One region of the Neobacillus sp. NPDC058068 genome, then DNA from elsewhere that is predicted to be linked to it. Evidence: riboswitches for the same ligand, from Rfam matches in the RefSeq annotation. Region 1 holds a riboswitch; the other holds the start of a gene.
What was found. Region 1 has a riboswitch for magnesium ahead of mgtA (magnesium-translocating P-type ATPase). Riboswitches for the same ligand answer to the same signal wherever they lie in the genome.
Positions count from the first base shown of each region.

Region 2: it holds a riboswitch for magnesium, as region 1 does, so the genes downstream of both, ftsW (putative lipid II flippase FtsW) here and mgtA (magnesium-translocating P-type ATPase) in region 1, are expected to answer to the same signal.

Region 1 covers NZ_JBHVSI010000009.1:84,388-87,885, reverse strand. Annotated here, with positions in the region: gene mgtA (magnesium-translocating P-type ATPase) at 1-1,528, opposite strand, end outside; M-box (ykoK) riboswitch at 1,848-2,012, opposite strand; gene ACFVSW_RS12265 (MarR family winged helix-turn-helix transcriptional regulator) at 2,079-2,525, opposite strand; gene ACFVSW_RS12260 (NADP-dependent oxidoreductase) at 2,674-3,498, shown strand, end outside.
Region 2 covers NZ_JBHVSI010000010.1:76,509-80,006, forward strand. Annotated here, with positions in the region: gene mgtE (magnesium transporter) at 1-953, opposite strand, end outside; gene ftsW (putative lipid II flippase FtsW) at 931-2,094, opposite strand; M-box (ykoK) riboswitch at 2,272-2,437, opposite strand; gene ACFVSW_RS13195 (MFS transporter) at 2,690-3,498, shown strand, end outside.

The sequences.
Region 1 (3,498 bases):
TAATTTGATGCTTCATCATGTCCGTAAGCGGCACGACTTTACCGTTACTATCTGTGTGCGTACAAATGGATAGAATTTCTTCAACAGCGCCTTTACACACCATAATATTCATATTGCTTGCATCCCTGACAATGACAGACATACGACGGCGCGCAAAGTCAAACGGAATTTCATCTACTTTGTAAAATTCACTAGTATCTAATTGATGTTTTTCTTCAGTATGTTCTATGACTGCTTTATCTATGAGATTCTTTAATCCGGTTTGATAAAAGCTATTCAAATAGGCAAGCTGCAGAACATTTTTACTTTTGGCACCTGTTGGATCTAAGTAACGGACCAGTACCACTTTGTCTTCCGTCAATGTACCTGTTTTGTCTGTACAAAGTACATCCATTGCCCCGAGGTTTTGGATTGCATTCAACTGTTTTACAATCACTTTCTTTTTCGACATCCTGACAGCGCCTCTAGCCAAATTCGCTGTAACAATCATTGGCAGCATTTCCGGTGTAAGCCCCACCGCAACGGCGATTGCAAAAAAGAACGCCTCTTTCCAGTCTCCTTTTGTAAAACCGTTAATGAATAACACAATTGGAGCCATAACAAGCATAAATTTAATTAACAACCAGCTTACACTGTTAACCCCGCGATCAAAACTTGTTTGCGGCCGTTTTCCGACGACACTTTTTGCTAATGAGCCAAAATAACTATTGGCACCCGTAGATACAACGACGGCTGCTGCACTACCGCTGACAATATTCGTTCCCATGAAGCATAGATTAGCCATTTCAAGCGGGTTACCATTTGCTTTAAGTGGACCAAAACGCTCTTCCTCTATGCCAAAACAATTCTCATACTTTTCTACTGGTAGTGCTTCCCCGGTTAATGCGGATTGGTTTACAAATAAATCTTTGGCTGTAAGGACACGAACATCGGCCGGTACTATATCACCTGCAGAAAGCTTGATAATGTCACCGGGTACAAGCTCTTCAATCGGAAGTTCCTTTGTATAGCTATCGTCAACCAACTTATTTGAAAATTCTCCCTTTCTCGACACAGTTGCTGTCGTACGGACCATTGCTTTTAATTTTTCAGCCGCTTGCTGCGAACGAAATTCTTGCAAAAAACGGATGGTTGCACTGATTAAAACCATCGACGTTACCACAATTGTTCCTTGCATATCATCCGTAAAGAAGGTCAATGCCCCCAAAGCTAACAAGACATAAATAAAGGGATTATGAAACGCCAAAAGAAATTGAAGATACCATGCTGGCGGCTTTTCGTGGGCCACTTCATTTCTTCCGTGTACTTCAAGACGTCTTTCCGCTTCCTTTTCGAAGAGCCCCTGTGATGTTGTTGCTAAAAAAGTTAAGGCGGCGTTAGCATTTCTTGTTGCAACCTCAACTAAGATTGCATTACTTTTCTTGTTTATTTCTTGATCAAAGGAAGCTTGTCCTTTTCGGTTTGCTCTTGTATTTGCTCGATACATGTCCATTTGCTCATGTCCATGTTGTTTTTTTGCGTTTAACATTGGTCGTTTCCTCCTTTTTTCATGTGGAGGAAGCCCATTGTTCCTAGCTAACTATTATTAGTGAGGGAGGAACAAGTCGTTCCCTGCCTACATGTTTCATTATTGACGTGCTACATATTGGTATTGGAACCGTATCTCCAGACGACATTGTTCCTCACCTCCTTACCTCTATTATGTTTTCAAGATATTTTATGAATTGTCCAAGAAAGGAGTCATAATGAAAAGGCCCTTTCTCATCAACGAGAAAGGGCCTGATTACATACTAAAAACACGCACCAATAAACCTGCTTATTTCAAGCAGAGTTCATCAGTAACAACCGCACCTCTCCCTCGTCGAAGTTTTAGCACTGTATAGCATAGGTTCATACCAGCTAAATTAAGAAAGACCTTCATTCCGATCATTCCTGTTGACCCATTGGCGTCTCTCGACATTTTTGGGCATTAGCGTTTCTCTATACAGGAGCCTCACCTAACAGAGACATATTCAATTTTCACCCATACTATACTCCCGTTATAAAAAAGTGTCAATGATCTTTTTTCCATTTTTCGTCTAAATTATATTGTTATATAGAGTATTCAGTATATCTACAAACTGAATCCGTTGTTCATCTGATAAAGGTTCAAGCAATGTTTCTGCGGCATCAAGCATACTAGTACGAGCTTTCTTTATGAGAGGGGGAGCCGCTTCGGTTAATTGCAGGAGTGTAGCGCGACGGTCCTCAGGGTCCGGCAGACGAACGAGCAGTTTTTCTTTTTCAAGGGCATCTACAAATTGAGTAACGGTTCGAGCTTTTATTCCAATTTGCTTAGCTATATCGTTCATCCGGATATTCGGATTTTCTTCCAGGACGATGAGAAATCGGAGTCTTGGACCTGTTAAATAGTCAGGAATGCCCAAATTGGTTATGCGCTTTTCGAATTGTTGGTGCAATAGATGATTGGTTTTAAAAAGCATTTGTAACAGATCGCTTGCTGTCGGAACGACCGAATGTGACATAAACAACCTCCTTGACGTACAGTTATATACTGAGTATACTCAGCATATAACAAGTAGTGAGTATACTCAATAAATTCCATCTTACTTCATTAACGAGTTTATTCAAAGAGAAAAAATCACATTTATTACTGTAAGGGAGTGTGGGACGATGATTGATAACATGATGGAAGCTGTCCTTTACCACCAATTTGGCGATCCGGATGTAATGAAAGTTGCGCAGCTGAAACGACCGGAACCACAGGAAGGTGAAGTCCTTGTTCGCATTCATGCTTCAGGCGTATTGCCAATTGATTGGAAACTACGTCAAGGATGGATTCCTATGCCAGTACGCTTTCCTGTTATTCCAGGCAGTGCATTTGCGGGTATTATTGAAAAAGTAGGAGCAAATGTTACCGAATTTGAAGTTGGACAAAAGGTGTTTGGACGTAGCTCTAATGGGACTTACGCAACTTATACGACCGTTTCGACAGATACTATCGCGTTGAAGCCGGAATCGATTGGATTCGAGGAAGCAGCAGTGATATCCGGCGGTGCAACAACTGCTTGGCAAGTATTGATCAATGACGGGAATGTAACGGCCCAAGATCGGGTTCTGATTCATGGTGCTGCAGGTGGGGTAGGACTGTTTGCCGTTCAATTTGCAAAATGGAAAGGAGCATACGTCACAGCGACAGCTGGTCCAGCTAATGTGGACTTCGTTTATTCCATAGGAGCAGATACGGTTATTGATTACACTTCAACTCAGTTTGAAAAGGTCGTTCATGACATGGACTTTGTTTTCGATACTGTTGGAGGAGAGACACTTGAGAGATCTTGGAACGTTATTAAACAAGGCGGGACACTAATTTCAATAGCGGGACAACCGTCATTAGAAAGAGCACAAGAAGAAAACGTTAAGTTGATTAAGCCAAGTCGGTTGTTTGCTAAGAAGGATTTGGAGGCTATTGCAAGATTAATGGATGAAGGGAAAGTA
Region 2 (3,498 bases), on a different contig from region 1:
GGTACAAAAAAGGCTAAGGCGATTTGCTCAGAAAGTGTGTCCTCATAATGTCGTAACACTGTTCCCGTATAAGCCTCGGCAACAAACAGAATTAACAGCCAGCCGATTCTTTTTCGATAAATGCTCCAGATCGAATTTTTAAAGTATGGTTCCGTTAACGGTTGACTTCCGCCAAGCTTTTGAAAATCTTCGGTTGCTTCCTCGTGAATGACGTCAATTAAGTCATCAACGGTAAGGATTCCAATCATTCTCTGATTGTGGGTGACGACCGGAATGGCAACAAGGTCGTATTTTGATAATATATCAGCTGCTTCCTGCTGATGAACATCAACAGAAACGGAAATCGGTTCTCCTTGGATGATTTCTTCCAAGACTGTTCCTTCCTTTGCCAAGATGATATCCTTTAAAGAAACAACCCCGACTAGTTCACCGTGTTTGTCTACCACATAAATGTAGGAAACAATCTCTGCCTCATGGCCCACTTTTCGAATGTGTGCTAATGCGTGCTCGACAGTCCAGTGAATTCGTGCCGCAACATAATCGATTGCCGCCAATCTTCCGGCTGTATTTGGTTCATAGTTCATCAGCGTATTAATCTTGACCCGATAATCGTCTGGCAAATAGTCCATTAGTTTTTTCGCTTGATTCGGATGAACCGATAAAAGCAGATTTACGATCGTATCACTTGACATTTCATTTAAAAGATCCGATTTATATTGTTCCTTCATTCGAAGCAGAATTTTATATTGCAGCTCCGGTTCTAAATATTCAAGAATTTCTGCCCCTAGTGAGGTTGGCACTAAAAAGAAAAATGTTAATTGTTCTTCCGTATCTAGCTCACTCACCATTTCAGCTATATCAAATGGCTGTAAATCGCCTATTAATTCATTTAAATTGCCTTGATTTTGCTCTTGTAAAATGGTTTTCAATTCAAGCATCATGTTTTGTTCCATGATCAAAACCTCCTTTTTTTAACTTGACTTGAGGTATTCTATGTTTAGTTTTTCTTGATAAATTCGTTAAAATCCCCAAGGAAATTAACATAAATAATAATGAAGATCCTCCATAACTTACGAACGGAAGAGGTACTCCGGTTATCGGGAGTAAACCCGAAACGGCCGCTAAATTAAAAATGACCTGTACCATGATTTGAAAGGTTAAACCAATTGCCAATAATTTAGCAAACGGATCTTTTGCGTTAAGGGCAATACGGACCCCGCGGTACATGATAAAAAGATAAGAAAAAATAACTAGCAATAATCCAAATATCCCAAGCTCTTCCAAAATAACAGCCATGATAAAATCCGTATGTGCTTCAGGAAGATAGCCAAATTTTTCAATACTATGTCCTAGGCCCTTCCCCCATGTCCCTCCAGATGCGATCGCGTGGTAAGAACTTATTAACTGATACCCGTCGCCGTATGGGTCGGCAAACGGATTTCGAAACGACAATATTCGGTTCATGCGATAGGGGGCGGATATGGCCAAAAAACCAATTCCTCCTACAGCTATACCCCCCAAAAGGATCAGGTGAATAATCCGCGCTCCCGAACACAGAAGGATGAACCCACAAGGTAATAATATGGCCGTTGCTGTTCCTAAATCCGGCTGTTTTAAGATCAGTAAAAAAACGACAGCCAAAATGAACAGCGGCGGCATGACACCTTTCCAAAAATGGGCAATATAGGCTTGTTTTTTGGCATATACGTTAGCAAAATAAATAATCATCACCAGTTTGATCGCTTCAGTAGGCTGGATCAGCATGGGGCCTAATTGGAGCCAGCGTTGCGAATGGTTCCTTTCCACACCGAACCCTGGAATTAACACCATGATCAATAAAATAATCGATATTACTACCAAAATAGGGCTCAGTTTACCGTAAACACGATAAGGAAATACAGCAGTTATGACCATCAGGACGATTCCGATTCCTAATGAGTGAAGTTGTTTTGTATAAAAGTAGCGAGAATCGTGGAAATCCACCGAAGCGATCGGAAAGCTCGCACTATATACCATTACAAGTCCAAACAAACATAAGAAAATGGTCGTTATGACTAATAAATAATCGATTTTTTTTAACCGTTTCAGGTCCATTTCATCACCTCTTGTTGACGATTATCGTGAACTTCGACACAACCTAGATAAATTTTTTAGGCAGAAAAAATAGCCTTTATTTCTCAATTAGTGGAAATAAAGGCTATGTTTGCACATAAAAAAACTATATTCGCTCGACAATTTTTTAGAAAATTGACAGCTTAATAGATTATTACCTAAGTTTCCCCTCGTTCAAGTTTTAGCACTAAATAGCATAGGTACGTTTACCAGCTTCATTAAAAAAGACCTTCTTCCGATCTTTCCTGTTGACCCATTGGCGTCTCTCGACATTTTTGGGCAGAAGCGTTTCTCTATTTAGGAGCCTCACCTAACAGAATACTTTAAGTGTTTATTAGATTAATTAAAATATATGATGTTGTTGTCAAAATGTCAACGAAATAATTCAACGGTAGTACAGAATGCTTTCGAAAAAATTCCCAGTCAGGAAACGAAGTGTTTTTTTTTGATAATTCAATCGTTTTATTGAAAATAAAATTATTGTAAAATATATTTATTTTAAAATATTTAGTAGAAATAACGCGATTCGATTGTATAATGAATTGTATAATTTTAAAGTGAAAATGGTGAGGAACACATGCGTGCGTATAATGAAAAAATAAGTATCTATCATGGAATGGTATCGACCATTGCTGCAAATCTGGCAAGTAACTTCTTTCCGATATTTGCCATATCCATCCTGGGAGCCACTAATTATCAAGTTGGGTTAATCAGTTCCCTACCGCCGCTAATCGCCTTAATCATGACGATACCAGCTGCGATTCTATTAAATCGCTTAGACGAACAAAAAAAGACGGTCGCGATGTCAGTTTTAGGAGCGCGGGCACTATTTATCCTGTTAGTTGGTGTTATTTTTATACCTGCTCCTTACCAAGCATGGGCTTTTTTAATGATCATCGCATTGATGAATGTTCCGGGAACGATTTCGAACATCGGCTGGCAAACGCTGATTAGCGGGATGATTCGTGATGAGCGCAGAGGAGCCTTTTTTAGTGACCGCAATCGGCTGTTAACCATAGTAGGGATGGTTACTACCTTAATTATCGGTGTGGTAATGAAAAAACAAACCGATAATGCCGCTGCTTACCAAGGCTTGTTTTTTCTCGCCTTTATTTTTGGATTGATAGAAGTATACTTCCTAATGAAGCATAAGGAAACCGTGCAGTCGAAACTGAATAATGAGAAGAAGAAGGCCTCGATGGACTGGTCTATCTTTAAAGATCAGGGGTATAAATGGTTTCTGATTACCGCATTATGCTTTAACTTCTCTTGGCAGATGGCTTGGGGGCTTTTCAATATATACAATGTGAGGTATGCACATGCCACCATTCTTTGGATTAGTATCTTTTCCGTGGGCAGTCAGTTGGTGCAAATCTTCTCTTTCCC